2 regions of the Bacillus sp. JJ1533 genome follow, and region 1 is predicted to be linked to the other one. Evidence: predicted binding sites of a transcription regulator. Region 1 holds the regulator's gene; the other holds the start of a gene.
What was found. Region 1 encodes Rex, which represses fermentation and respiration genes when NADH is low (regulators of the CRP and FNR family bind a similar motif). Its sites were predicted from a motif close to TTGTGAAATATTTCACAA; they were not measured.
Positions count from the first base shown of each region.

Region 1 (7,849 bases):
ACCTTCAACTACTTCTAGTTCAGTAGAGAAGCCTTTAGATTCTTCAATTGTGATAACACCATCGTTACCAACGCGCTCCATAGCTTCAGCGATCAATTGACCTACTTCTTTATCATCTGAAGAAATAGCAGCAACTTGTGCGATAGAATCTTTACCTTCAATTGGTTGTGAAATAGCTTTTAATTCTTCAACAGCTGTTACAACCGCTTTTTCAATCCCTCTACGAACAACCATTGGGTTCGCACCTGCTGTAACGTTCTTTAAGCCTTCGCGAATCATTGCTTGAGCAAGAACAGTTGCAGTAGTAGTACCGTCACCAGCTACATCATTAGTTTTGCTAGCAACTTCAGCAACAAGCTTAGCGCCCATGTTTTCAAATGCATCTTCTAATTCGATTTCTTTTGCAATCGTTACACCGTCATTTGTAATAAGTGGTGAACCAAATTTCTTCTCAAGAACCACGTTACGTCCTTTTGGTCCTAATGTTACTTTTACAGCATTTGCTAATGCATCAACACCACGAAGCATTGCGCGACGAGCATCTTCACTAAATTTAATTTCTTTTGCCATTCTAAGCCCTCCTCAAAAAATTAAAATAAGTATTCATATGATATAAAATGCTGTTTTCTATTAACCGATAACAGCTAAAATGTCGCTTTCACGTAAAATTAAGTATTCAGTACCTTCGTATTTTACTTCAGTACCAGCATATTTTGAGAAGATAATGCGATCACCAACCGCAACCTCTAAAGCGACTTTTTCACCACTGTCTAGTACACGACCCGTACCTACAGCAACTACTTTACCTTCTTGAGGCTTTTCCTTTGCGGAATCTGGTAATACGATACCGCTTGCAGTTTTTTCCTCTGATTCAACTAGTTCAATAACAACGCGATCACCTAATGGCTTTAACAAGTGAAACGACCTCCTCAAATAATTTATAATTAGTTTCGTTTTCTTATTAGCACTCAGTCGTCATGAGTGCTAACACAATTATTATATTAAATAATCTCAAACTATTTTGCAAGTAATTTGATATAGAAATTTGGAAAAAAATGATTCTTTTTTACAGGTAGAATTTGTCCACCTAACTATCCTATGTTACTAGCAGGAAAAATAAACCAACATTTTAATTTCTTTCAATGAAAATTTGGATTTGCATTATACTAATGGATAGGTATGAATATATGTTACAATACAAAAGGTGGACAATCATAAATTAATCCATCTATAAAAAGGAGATTTTCATGAAAGCACGCTATTGGTATGTCATCTTAACGTACATCGTCATGCAGTTCTCTGGAATACTTGGGATCCCGATTCTATTGGCTTTAGGTGTTGGAAAAAACCTTGATCCAGGGACTGCTACAAATACAATTATTGCATTATGGACTGTTATTAGTTTTGTGGCTGCACTTCCGATTGTATTATATTTATTAAGACAAGATATTAGGGAAAGACATCAAAACCTGCGCCGTTCATCTAAAGGCGAGGCAATTGGATGGGCCATTGCAGGAATATTTATGGCGATGACAGCCCAAATAGTTGCGGCAAATATTGAAGTTCATCTTTTTGGAATTGAGGCAGGTTCTGAGAACACACAAGAAATCATGGCCTTGGTAAAATCGTTACCATTGCTTGTCATCGTTGTTTCAGTAATTGGTCCAATTCTTGAAGAGATTATTTTCCGCCAAATTATCTTTGGATCTTTATATAAAAAATTTAATTTTTTCATCTCAGGCTTAATCAGTTCGTTAATTTTTGCAGTTGTTCATATGGATTTCACTCATATTCTCATTTATACCGCGATGGGCTTTACCTTTGCATTTCTCTATGTACAAACAAAACGAATTATCGTACCGATTTTTGCACATGTGGCGATGAATACTTTTGTTGTAGTGGTTCAGACGATTTTTGCAGATGATATAGAAAGGATCATGAAGAAAGCTGAGCAGCTGCAACAGACATTTATTGGGGGCTTTTAATTTATGCGAAGAACTTCACCTTTTGCAATGGGCATCATTTACGCATTAATGGGAATTTTATTTACTTATATTGCGATTAATAGTGCAAAGGAGACCGTCTGGAACTTTTCCACAATCCTTCTAGCCGTGGTCGCAACATTCGACTTTGGTGTGGCAATCCGAATGTTTGCCCTTCACTTCAAAATAAAGAAAGTAACAAAGGAAAAAAAATAACCTCCTCACGAGGTTATTTTTTTATACATTTTTCTTTATTCAATTGAATTAGCAGCCATCATTTCCGCCTTAAGCACCTTTCTGTAGGCACTTCTTGATACGAGAATACTGATTTCATACAATCCAAATAACGGCACGGTGACCATTAAATGAGAAATTAACTCTGGAGGCGTAATTAACCCTCCAATTACTAAAAGAACAAAATACGCATACTTTCGTATTTTCGTTAAGAACATTGGAGTGACGATTCCAAGCCTTGTTAAGAACATCACAACAACAGGCAACTGAAACAGGAAACCAAATGGTAAGGTTAGCTGTAATAGGAATTGAAAATATTCATTAATCCCGATTACCTGATTTATTTCAAGACGTCCTGCTAACCGCGTCATAAAGTCAACAACAAATGGAAATAGAATAAAATAGGAGAAAGATATTCCTAGTAAAAATAATATTACCGAAACTGGAATATAACTCAATGTTACCTTTCTTTCCCTCTCATACAAACCTGGACTAATGAAGGCCCAAAGCTGAAACAGTAAAAAAGGAGATGAGATAACAAATGCAATAATAAATGCAAAATTCATATAAATTTTAATTGGATCTGTTATCCGGAAAGCATTCATTGTCAACTCTTTAGCTTCTTCCGCGTTTTGCAAATAAACTATTACATGCTCTGCAAGAAAAAAGCTTCCTAAAGCAACAATGAAGAAGAAAACGACCACATAAATCAGTCGTTTTCGCAGCTCACCAATATGATCATAGACGGACATTTCTTTTTCTTCGTTCATGTGACTCATCCTATCATTACTTCACATCATGAGTTTCATTCTTCTTAACATCATCATCGTCATCATCTGCTAAACCTTTTGTTGCGTTCTTGAATTCACGCAAAGTATTACCCGCTGCTTTTCCTAATTGAGGTAACTTCTTTGGTCCAAAGATAAGTAACGCTGCAAATACGATCAATAGGATACTGCCAAAGCCAAGATTTCCCACTGTGAGTCACCTCCCTACAATTGTAAAGTCTATGTTTATTCTTCTTCATTTGAATAATGCTTTAAAAAGTAAACAAGTGCTTGTAGTTCAACAGCTAGATCAATATGGTGGACTCGTATATGGTCAGGCACATTGATTCTTGCTGGTGTGAAATTAAGAATCCCTTTGATTCCTTTTTTTACAAGGCGGTCAGTAATCGGCTGTGCAGCACCGACTGGTACAGTTAATATTGCAACCGTGACTTCATCAGGCAATACTTTTTCAAGATCATCTAAATGATGCACCGTAACTCCGCCAATACTACTACCTACCTTATTATAATCCACATCAAAGGCAAGCTCAATTTTTGTATTATTATTTTTCGAAAAATTATAGTGCAAAAATGCGGTACCTAAATTACCTACACCTATTAAGGTAACTTTCGTTAATTCGTCCTGATCAAGGGTCTTACTAAAAAAGGATAATAAGTAATTGACATTATAGCCATACCCTTTTTTTCCCAATGCGCCAAAATACGAAAAATCTCGTCTAATCGTGGCGGAATCAACCTTGACTGCATCACTTAGTTCTGCAGATGATACCCTCTGCTTCCCTGAGGCGTGCAAATTTTTCAAAAACCGATAATAGAGTGGCAGCCTTTTGGCAGTTGCTTGTGGTATTTTTGATTGTTCCAGATTCATGTTTTATTCCCCCGCTACTGGCCTTTTGAAATCTCCATTCTTTCCACCTGTTTTTTCGGCTAAATAGGTTGGTCCAATCACCATTCCTTTATCAACCGCTTTACACATATCATAAACAGTTAACGCACAAACTGAAGCAGCCGTAAGGGCTTCCATCTCAACGCCAGTACTTCCTTTAGTTTTAACTGATACGGTAATATGTAAAATATACTCGTCTTCGGTCGTCCAGTTAAACTGAATATCTACGCCCTTCAATGCCAAAGGATGGCACATCGGAATGATCTCTGATGTTTTTTTAGCTGCCATAATACCAGCAACTTGAGAAACCGCGAGAACGTCCCCCTTGCTAACCTCATTATTTATGATTTGCTCATAAATCAATTTATTTACAGTTATACTTGATTTTGCAATTGCTGTCCGAACGGTTTCCGACTTTTCCGTTATGTCGACCATTCTTGCTCGGCCTTGCTCGTTAAAATGGGTAAATGATGTCATTTTCAAAACCCTCCCATAAACTATACACTATTTTACCACATCTGTCTTTGGAATTACTGTGAACATTATCATTGCAGTTGCTCTATTAAGATAATATAAGATACACTGTTGATAGAAACAAGAGGTGAAATAATATGATTTTACTACAAGTAAATCAGCTCAAAAAGTATTTTGCTGCTGATCTTATTTTATCGAATATAAAATTAGAAGTACAAACGCGTGACCGGATTGCAGTTGTTGGTCGAAACGGTGCTGGAAAGTCTACTCTATTAAAAATCATTGCAGGCCAGATGTCCCATGATGGCGGTGAAATCATTAAGCCGAAAAGCGTCAACATCGATTACCTCGCACAGGATACTGGACTTGAATCAACTCTTACCATTTGGCAAGAAATGCTGACCGTCTTTGCACCTTTACAAAAACTAGAAAAAGATCTGCGAAACCTAGAAGTAAAAATGGGAGACCCATCCGTTTTTGAAAATCCAGTTGATTATCAAAAGCTGCTCGAAGAATACGACCAGCTCCAGGTCGATTTTAAGGAAAAGGGTGGATATCAATATGAAGCCGATATTCGTTCTATACTTCATGGTTTTAATTTTACAGAAGATGACTACGAAACGAAAATATCCAGCTTAAGCGGTGGTCAAAAAACACGTCTGGCCCTTTGTAAACTATTACTAACAAAGCCTGATTTATTGATTCTGGACGAGCCGACAAACCACCTCGATATTAGCACGCTTACCTGGCTTGAACAATATCTCCAAGGCTATCCTGGGGCACTCTTAATAGTATCCCATGACCGATACTTCCTAGACAAAGTCGTTAACCAGGTCTATGAGATTTCTAGACATACAAGCACCAAATATGTCGGAAACTACAGCAACTACTTAAAAATAAAGGCTGAAAACTATGAGCTCGATCTTAAAAAATTCGAAAAACAACAGGAAGAAGTTGAAAAATTAAAAGACTTTATCGCTAAAAACCTAGTCAGAGCTTCAACAACGAAACGCGCCCAAAGCAGACGAAAACAGCTTGAGCGTATGGAGCTGATGGACAGGCCATTAGGTGATGAAAAATCAGCTTCTTTCCATTTTGACATTGAAAGACAAAGCGGAAATGACGTATTAAGTGCAAAAGACATTACCGTTTCCTATGAGAAAACCAAACCGATCATTAAAAATGTTCATTTCAATATTTACCGCGGAGACAGTATTGCCTTAGTCGGTCCAAATGGGATTGGTAAATCAACCTTATTGAAAGCAATTATTGATAAGCTTGAGCATGTGGAGGGAACGATTCGCTTCGGATCACATGTAACGATTGGATACTATGATCAACAGCAGGCTGACCTTACCTCCAATAAACGGGTACTAAATGAATTATGGGATGAATATCCGCTTAAACCTGAAAAAGAAATCCGCACGGTTCTTGGGAACTTCCTATTTTCAGGGGATGATGTGTTAAAAACTGTTTCAACCTTAAGCGGTGGTGAAAAAGCGAGACTTGCACTTGCTAAGCTGATGATGGAAAAATCAAACTTCCTCATTCTTGATGAGCCGACGAACCACCTTGACCTTGATAGTAAGGAAGTACTCGAAAATGCACTAATTGATTATCCTGGGACTATCCTTTTCGTATCCCATGACCGGTACTTTATTAACCGTATCGCAACAAAAGTGTTTGAGTTATCCCCAGATGGACTAACAGAATACCTTGGTGATTACGATTACTACCTTGAAAAAAAGTTCGAAATGGAAGAATTGGCTAGACTTGAAGCACAGGAGAAAAAAGTGGATAAACAAGAAGTCATCCAAGAGAAAACAACATATGAACAAGAAAAGGAATTAAAGAAGCAAGAGCGCCAACGAAAACGAAGAATCGAAGAAATTGAACGGGAAATCTCTTCCCTTGAGGAAAAAAACGAAGTAAATGAGCAGCTTCTTTGTGACCCAGAGGTTTACCAGAACCATGAAGAAGTTCAACGAATTAATGAGGAAAATGAGAAAATTTCTGCTAAGCTTGAAGCACTAATGGAGGAATGGGAATCCCTCCATGAAATAAGTGGATAGACCTTTTCACCTATCCACAGAAATAAGTTATCCCCATCTAAATATCATTTCAGATGGGGATTTTTTGTACTATTTTCCACATTTTTTCGAGTTATGCACCGTTTTATCCACACTATCCACATTCATCAACATAGTTATCCACAAAAATGTCCACAAACCCAGTTTAGTTATTTCAGTACTTTCTATTAGTTTTCCACAAAATCCGTGAATCTGTGGATTATTTATCAACAAGAATATAGCACTTATGAACTACTTTTTATCTTTTGCTACTCATACGTGACATGAGAGTTTTCGTCTATGCTTGGACTTATTATTTCATCTTTTATCGTCAAAAAATTATTTCCGACTGACTCTGATTTCCTCATACACTCATTCTTATATTTCGTAGAATCGTGCTCATAGGAATATACTCTTTCTATATTTCTCATATAGGATGGCGTAATTGTTCCCTTTACACATACTTTAACGTCAGTTTTTGGATCAACATTCTGCAATGAGAAACCTGTCAGATCAGCATTACCCGTAATATAAATACTTGAGTTCAATGGTTTCATAATTTGATCATGCAATTTGGCATCCCCAATAATCACAATAGTAGAATGAATAAACCCATTAGGATTAAACTTTCCGATTCTTGTAGGATTATTTTCATCGATACTATAAATTATTAACTTAGAATTTGAAACTGCATGCGACAAGTGATCTAGGTTGACTCCTTTATTAAAAACAATGGAGGAATTAGAGATTCCATTCGTACTTGGAATGTCGCTCGGATCCAAATCAGACCTACAATCTACCTTGGTATTATTCTTTTTAAAGTCATCTGTTGTACATTGACGCAGGTCTTTATTTTGCACAGAGTTAATAATGTCCTCATATATAGGTACAGGAGTTGGAGCACCTTTTGTTATTTCGATACTATTTATGTTAATGAAATAGGAAAAATCAAATGTTGCCGTCAATATTTTTTCAAGATTGTCCCCATAATAACCATAACTTTCAAAAGCAATCCTGTAACATTGTGAATTGGCAGGTGTTTGAGGTGAGCAAGTCGTTTGCATAATCCCGTCTGGCTTAATTTTAATCTTAAATGAACTCTTTTCATCCACAGACTTTTCTGGGAGAAATCCATCCCCGGAGTGTGTAAAGAGTGAAAGATCGGCTTTATATAAATTATTTAATTCAATAGGAAACTCATTATTAAATTGTTCAATTAGAACCTCTTTTGTTGCAGCATTCGTAAAGTAGCGATTAATGATTTCCTTTTGCTTTGTTTGATTATATAATTGCTCATTTAAGAAAGACTTTAATTGAGTTTCATAATATACTATTCCCATTTCCGCAATATCGGTAGTTTTTATGTCCGATTCTGTCTTACTAATTTGCTTCATGTTATTCATTGAAGCACCCA
Region 1 is NZ_JBALOV010000030.1:42,337-50,185, forward strand. It holds gene groL (chaperonin GroEL) at 1-570, opposite strand, end outside; gene groES (co-chaperone GroES) at 631-915, opposite strand; gene V7138_RS16030 (CPBP family intramembrane glutamic endopeptidase) at 1,248-1,985, shown strand; gene V7138_RS16035 (YdiK family protein) at 1,989-2,198, shown strand; gene tatC (twin-arginine translocase subunit TatC) at 2,234-2,986, opposite strand; gene V7138_RS16045 (twin-arginine translocase TatA/TatE family subunit) at 3,003-3,194, opposite strand; gene V7138_RS16050 (redox-sensing transcriptional repressor Rex) at 3,230-3,874, opposite strand; gene moaC (cyclic pyranopterin monophosphate synthase MoaC) at 3,878-4,369, opposite strand; gene V7138_RS16060 (ABC transporter ATP-binding protein) at 4,504-6,438, shown strand; gene V7138_RS16065 (hypothetical protein) at 6,705-7,849, opposite strand, start outside.

Region 2 (7,849 bases), on a different contig from region 1:
CGATTCTTCCATGAGGGATTCGCGAGTACTTTTACTATTTACAAACCATATCCCTACTAAGACAAGTAATATCCCCGCTAACGTAATAATGCTTAAACTTTCATTCAAAAAAAGGTATCCAGAAATAACACCGACAAGTGGGACAATCAATAAAGAAGTCGATGCCTTGCTTACTTCTGTACGTCTCAAAATTTGATTCCACATGACAAAAGCAAGGGCTGAGGCAACAACTCCAGAAAATAGAATATATATAACCGGCATGATGCCCCAATTTGGTTCACTAGTTTCAAATGAAAGAGTGTATACCAATATACCTACCGCCCCAATCGTCATTTGCCAAGTGGTAAACTGAATGGTATCACAATGTTCTAATTTTAATTTAAATAGCAAACTAGCTAAAGCCCAAGATATAGCAGAACTTAGTGCTAGTAACACGATCCAAATGGATCCGCCAAAATGGATATTCATAGCGAGAAATAACCCCATGATACCGATCACAATTCCAAATGTCTTCCTAGCCGTTAACCGTTCACCAGGAATCCACCTATGCGCCATGAGTGATAGAAAAAGTGGCATACTGTAAGTCAGAACAGAGGTAAGACCTGCGCTAATATAGTTAAGGGAAATTTGAATTGCGATGTTAAAATAAGTGGTTTGGAGTAATCCACATAAAACGAACCACTTGAAATCGGATTTACTCGGCAATGGTATTTTCTTTATGAAACATAAAGCTAGGAGGACGATGGAACCTGTGACAAATCTCCATGCTGCAAACTCGCCAGGAGGAAAAACACCGTTTCCCAATTTCATAACAATAAAATTAAATCCCCAAATGAGACACAGAATAGCTAAAGATATAAACATCAGGATGATCTCACCTTTTTATTCTTTCTTTTTAAAGTACTTAAGTTCTTCTTCTTGGATGTTGAAAATCACCTTTGCGTTCATGAAGAACAGCCGTAACACGGGTATCCTGTCTCAAATTGGTAAAGGATCCAGCAAAATGTACACATTCTATAGTACATTGAACATGTTATCAAAAAGAGAATTAGATTGTCCATCTCAACTGGGAAACGTGATTGGTACCATCCTTTTTTCTATAAAAGAAAAGTACAAAACCATATTGGCTCTGTACACCTTCATACTTTTTTTATCTTTTCTCTGATATACTAGACCTGATTACTGTTCAGGATTTTCTTCTTTCCAAACCTGCTGGAGGGCACCTAGGAAAGTAGAGGTTGGCTGCGCACCAGAAATGGAGTATTTTTGATTGATGACGAAAAATGGAACACCGGTAACACCAATTTGTTGTGCAATTGATTCGTCAATTCGTACATCATTTGCATAATTCTTTTCGTCTTTCAACACATCAAGCACTGCTTGCCGTTCGATACCTACAGATTCCGCAAGATCAGCTAATACCTCATGGTCACTGATGAGTTTTCCTTCTATGAAATAGGATTGAAGGAGAATCTCAGTCATTTCTTTTTCTTTCCCCACCGTTGCTGCATATTTTGCGAGGCGATGTGCATCAAATGTATTTGTATGCTTCATTTTATCAAAATTATAATCTAACCCGACTTCTGCAGCTTGCTGTCCAACATTTTCATTCATTTGCTTTGCCTGTTCAACGCTTGTACCGTATTTTGAAGCAAGCAATTCATGGATACTCTCTCCTGAATATGGCTTTGCATTCGGATCTAATTCGAAACTTTTGAATTCCACTTCGACTTGATCACGATTTGGAAAATGCTCAAGTGCATGCTCTAAGCGACGTTTTCCTACATAACAGAACGGACAGACAAAATCCGACCAAACCTCAATTTTCATTTTTACACCTCATTTAGGTTAGTTTTCCCTATGGTAACACATTGGATTGTTAAATGCTCTATTGGTGACTTCGGTTTTTATTTCCCTTTTTCGGAAGCCAAAATACTTTTGAGTCGTTATCGGAAGGGTGGTTTGGTTGAGCGTTTAGCGCAAGATCATTGTTGCGGTACATGCTTGGGGGCATACGGATCCAGCATGTCACACAAGGCCACTTTTGTAGTACATGCTTATAGAAAACAACCTCTACCATGTAACGCAAGACACACTTTTCCGTTACAACGCTTTATTAGCCCTGCTTCAAACGTTTAAAAACAGCGCTTAAGCCCCTAATTTCCACATCCTATTATTAAATTTCGAACATTTAGTGAAAAATATTTGACAATTTTGTGAACAAGGTGAATAATTTATAGTAGGAGGATGAGGAAAAATGAAATTTACTATGCTTGAGGCTGTTAAGTATTTTGGGGGAACAGTGCTTATTGCCGGTATCATTATTTTTTGTCTAGGATTCTTTGGGAGCGGTTCCAGTGTGTTAACACCGATTGGAATCGGAACAGTGATGGGGGCCATTTTTGTCTTTTTAATGGGGCTGTTTTTAATTGCATCTGAAGAAATGTTACTTAAGGCACAGGGTTCAAAAGAATAAATAAACATTCGTTTACTTATAGGCTTAGCCATCAATCGGCTAAGCTTTTTATTTTTCCTCACAAAAAAGATACGCATATACACGCAACATATATTCTTGTGAAAAATAAAGGAGTGTCTCAACAAGAGACACCCCTTTACCCACCTTAGGACATATCCCAAACAAGCAGGAATAGTGTACCAAAGATTGTAATTAATCCTATAAAAATCATGAAGTATACATTTGCGTAAATTGCCCATCGATCCTTTGTTTCGCCAGCGTGCATGAATACAATCAGCTGCACCAATGCCTGCACAAATGCTGTAACAATAAGAATTGTTATACCAACTGTAAAGGAAAGATCAAGGAAGTACACGGAAAGCGCAATAACTGTAAGAAGCAATGAAAATACAAAGCCACTTATTTGTTTAGCTGGAAAAAGTTCTCTCATATTACATCATTCCTTTCAAATAGATGAAGCTGAAGATGAAAATCCAGACGACATCTAGGAAGTGCCAATACAATGAAAAGATGAATGATTTACCAGCCGTTTCTGCATTTAAGCCTCTTTTTCTAATTTGGAGGATAATCATAGTTCCCCAGAACAATCCAAATGTCACGTGGATTCCGTGTGTTCCTAAAGTTGTTAGCAACATCGCTGTGAATGCACTTGTTTGTAGACCTGCGCCAACATGAACATAGTGAACAAACTCATAGATTTCGACACCTAGGAAGGTTAGACCTAGAAGCAATGTCACCACGAAGAAGCCGATCATTGCCTTTTGTCTGCCGATGCGCATCGCATGAACGGCAAGACCAATTGTAAAACTACTAGTTAAAAGTAAAAATGTTTCAATTAACACAGGTGTAATTTCAAAAATTTCTGCACCTGACGGACCGCTTCCAATACGGTTCTCTAGTGTAAAATACGATGTAAACAAGGTTGCGAAAAGCATGATTTCTGCACCTAGGAAAACCCAGAAACCAAATATATTTAACTCGTTTTGGTGCGTACTATATTCAAGAGGTTGCGAGTGTCCTAGCTTCATAGTTTAGCACCTCCAAGTTTTTCTTCTGTTTCTATTACTTTTTCAACTGGAATATAATGTCCATGATCCTTTTCAAATGAACGGTATGCCATACATACAAAGATAGCAATTGTTGAAATAATCAACAGTGGCCACATTGCAAATACGAATGAGAAGCCCCATACAAAGAAAATACTACTCATGATAAATGGAAGCCCACTTTTGTTTGGCATGTGAATTTTTTCAATCTTACCTGGGAATAGCTTATGCTTTTTCTTTTTGTCATCCCAGAATGGTTGACTTGAGTTCACATTTGGAGTTAACGCAAAATTATACTCAGGAACTGGTGTATGTGTTGCCCACTCTAATGTACGTGCATCCCATGGATCGCTTCCGATATCTCTTGATGCGTAGCGGATACTATGGTAGATGTTATACACAATCAGAGCAAATCCAATTGCCATAATTCCCGCACCGATGAACGAAATCATGTTCAATGGACCAAAACCAGTGCTTTCAGAGTACGTGTACATACGACGAGCCTGACCGTCTAATCCTGAAATGTACATTGGGAAGAATGCAAGGACAAATCCGATTGAAAGTGCCCAGAACGTCCATTTTCCAATACGTTCATTTAGCATAAATCCGAACATTTTTGGCCAGTAATATGTGAGTGCTGCGAGCATCGCAAACACAACACCTGGAATAATCGTGTTATGGAAGTGTGCCACTAAGAACATTGTGTTGTGGTACTGGTAGTCTGCAGCTGACATCGCAAGCATTACCCCTGTTACCCCACCAATTGTAAACAACGGAATAAATCCAATTGAGTAAAGCATTGGTACTGTAATACGGATTTTACCTTTCCACATTGTGAATAACCAGTTAAAGATTTTCACACCAGTCGGAATAGCAATCAACATAGTTGAGATTGAGAAGAAGCTGTTTGATGCAGCCCCTTGCCCCATTGTAAAGAAATGGTGCGCCCAAACTAGACATGAAAGTACTGAGATGATGACCATTGATCCAACCATTGATTTGTAACCATATAGGTTTCTTCCTGAGAAGGTTGAAATGATCTCACTATAGATACCGAATGCAGGTAGGATTAAGATATATACTTCTGGATGCCCCCAAACCCAGAATAGGTTCGCCCAAAGCATATCCATTCCACCGTTTGTGCTTGCAAAGAAATGTGTTCCAAATAGACGATCCATTGTTCCCATTGCTAACAAAACGGTTAAAATTGGGAACACTGTTACAATAATGAGGTTAGCAATTAAAGTAGACCATGTGAACATTGGCATTTTCATCAATGTCATACCAGGTGCTCTCATTTTTAGAATCGTCGTAATCATGTTGATACCTGTCATTAATGTTCCCAATCCAGAAATCTGTAACGAGATCATATAATAGTTCGTTCCAACTGATTTACTGAACTCATTGCCTGCAAGTGGGAAATATGATGTCCAACCTGCGTCAGGTGATCCCCCGATTACAAAGGAGATATTAAATAGCATTGCCCCCATAAAGAAAAGCCAGAAGCTAATCGCATTTAGACGTGGAAATGCGACGTCACGCGCTCCAACTTGCAAAGGTACAACATAGTTCATAAAACCCATGATAAATGGCATTGCCATGAACATGATCATGATTACACCATGTGTTGTAAAAATTTCGTTATAATGCTGCGCGTCTAACAGCTTAGCTTCAGGTGTGGCAAGCTGAGCACGCAACATAACTGCATCCACTCCACCACGGAACAACATGATTAAAGCGGATATTAAATACATGATACCAATTCGTTTATGGTCAACGGTTGTTAACCATTCGCGCCATAGATAACCCCATTTTTTAAAATAGGTTAAACCAGCGACGATTCCGATTACGGTAAGTCCTATTGCAACCATCGCTGCATAGATGGCTGGACTAGGATGTGGTATGGCAAAACGTTCGAAGAATTCCATCCGTTTGTTACTCCTTTCAAATGAAGTCAAAATTCGGCGTTCAAGATTTATTTGTTTGAATTATTCAAAGACATTTTTTTAATGAATCGTTCGTTTTTGTTTTCGAGACATCGTATCAGGGACATTATTTACTTTCAACCTTGTGTTTTGTCCGTGAATAGCTCTGTCAAAGACATTTTCCGGTATCACACTGTATGTCTTGTCCTCGAGACGCGGTTCCAAAAACAATTCAATGACTTCTCACGAAACTTTTGTCCATGAATAGCAAAATTCCTATAAATTAATGCTCATCGTGCTCCGAATTAGCTTCGTGAGCTTCGTGACCCTCTTCAGTATCACCTGATCCGTGATCATGCTCTGGTGGTGGTGCAAACTCTAAGTGAGTTCCGGTAAATGTCATTTGTCCAAGATGCCCTGGTTCTAGCAACTCATCAAATTTCTCTTCTGTTAGAGGTTTGGCAGTTTCTTTAACCTCATCTACCCATTCCTCAAAATCCTTTGGAGATACAGCATTTACGCTAAATGTGTTCTCTGCAAATCCTTTCCCACTGAAGTTCGCATTTCGACCCATTAATTCGCCCTGCTCATCAGCCGCAAGATGCAATGTTGTAATCATATCGGCCATGGCGTATTTTTGCCCGCCAAGCTGAGGAATCCAAAAGCTTGTGATTGGTCCGTATGAATAAAGTCTAAATTCAAGTGGTCGGTCTGTTGGAATGTATAAGTAATTGACTGTTTCAATATCCTCTTCCGGATAGCTAAAATGCCATTTCCAATCGGAGGACGACGCATAGATCACCAATGGCTCTTGATCTTCGTAACCTTGTGGCGCAGACTCTACGATGTAGTTACTCTGAACCGATACGACTGAAAGATAACCTACAATTAAAATTGGAATCCCGATACAAATGGCTTCTACCCAAGGGTTCCCCTCAATATGTGGTGGCTCGTAATCCTCTGGCATTTTTGAAGCCCGATATTTAACAAGCATATATATTAACAATACAAAAACGACAATAACTACTACTGCCATGATTCCAATTGAGAGTAGGATATCATGGGCTTGCCTTGCAGCTTGAGGACCTTTTGGGTCTAAAACCATTACTGGTTCACATCCCGTTAGCACTGTGGCAATAGTAATAACCATTGAAAAGAAAAACCATTTGATTTTCATAAAAGTACTCCTTTCCGAATAGATGCTCTTATTTCACAACTATGTACGTCGTACTGGATTTGTGTACAACTTCACAAAGTTGTCAAAAATTTTTTAGCTACTTGTAATATGTAGCTAATTATATTCTCAATCTTTTCTTTGAAAATTTTATCACTGTGTAAATGATGATAACATCAAGAACCTAAAAAAGTTGTTACAGAAAACGGAAGGAAGTTTTTGTCAAAAGAAAATCTCATTAACATAAATGCCTCAAACCTTGATGTGATGCATATCACAGGTGTTTTTTTCGTTTTTGAACATTTTGTTACAATATTAAAGTTAAAAATTTCCCACCATCATTAATGGAATTTCAGCTATTCATCCATACTATAAAAAACGATGTTTCGTTAGGGTGGTGGGGACACTGAAATTATTATGGGCAATGATGCTTTTCTTTTCTGTACAGCAATTCCATCCTCAGGATAATCTATATATCACCTATAAAGGAAATCCAATTGCCACGGTGAATCGGGCTGAATATTCACTTCCCTTGGTTGGTGTTCCTATATTGGATACGAAAAAATATACAGACTTTCTTTCCTATTTAGATGAACAAGTATATGAGGAATCAAAGGATGCAAAGATTGGCAAAACGGGTGAAATCATTAAGGAACAAGTCGGTGTAAAATTAGATAAGGATAAATTCACAAAGTTATTTTACTCTAACTTTTTTGGAAAAGGGGATTTCCTTGAGGTACCCATTGAGAGAACCTATCCAAGGGTAGATAGTGAACTTTTATCAACCATTCGTGTTAAAAAAATTGGGCAGTATGTGACCCATTTTAACTCATCCAATAAAGAACGTTCTACAAATATTGCTCTTTCAGCCGCAGCGATTGATAGTTATGTCCTTTTTCAAAATGAAACCTTTTCATTTAATAAGGTCGTTGGAAAACGAACTGCTGCCAGGGGTTATCAGCCGGCACCTGAAATCATTAGAGGTGAACTGATCGAAGGAATCGGGGGTGGGATTTGTCAAACCTCCTCTACCCTATTTAATGCCGTTGACCTTGCCGGGGTTGAGATCGTGAAGCGCTATTCCCATAGTAAACGTGTCGGTTATGTTCCTCCGGGACGTGATGCAACAGTAAGCTGGTATGGACCTGATTTTCTCTTTAAAAATACATATAATCAGCCGATATTAATTCGGGCAAAGGTTTACGGCGGATCGCTTATTGTGACTATT
Region 2 is NZ_JBALOV010000050.1:1,757-9,605, reverse strand. It holds gene V7138_RS23220 (DMT family transporter) at 1-864, opposite strand, end outside; gene V7138_RS23215 (DsbA family oxidoreductase) at 1,180-1,830, opposite strand; gene V7138_RS23210 (hypothetical protein) at 2,258-2,476, shown strand; gene qoxD (cytochrome aa3 quinol oxidase subunit IV) at 2,622-2,906, opposite strand; gene qoxC (cytochrome aa3 quinol oxidase subunit III) at 2,908-3,504, opposite strand; gene qoxB (cytochrome aa3 quinol oxidase subunit I) at 3,501-5,450, opposite strand; gene qoxA (cytochrome aa3 quinol oxidase subunit II) at 5,731-6,624, opposite strand; gene V7138_RS23185 (VanW family protein) at 7,046-7,849, shown strand, end outside.
Region 2: qoxA (cytochrome aa3 quinol oxidase subunit II) is a predicted target of Rex. The motif match lies at 6,684-6,701, and genes of this name have one in related genera.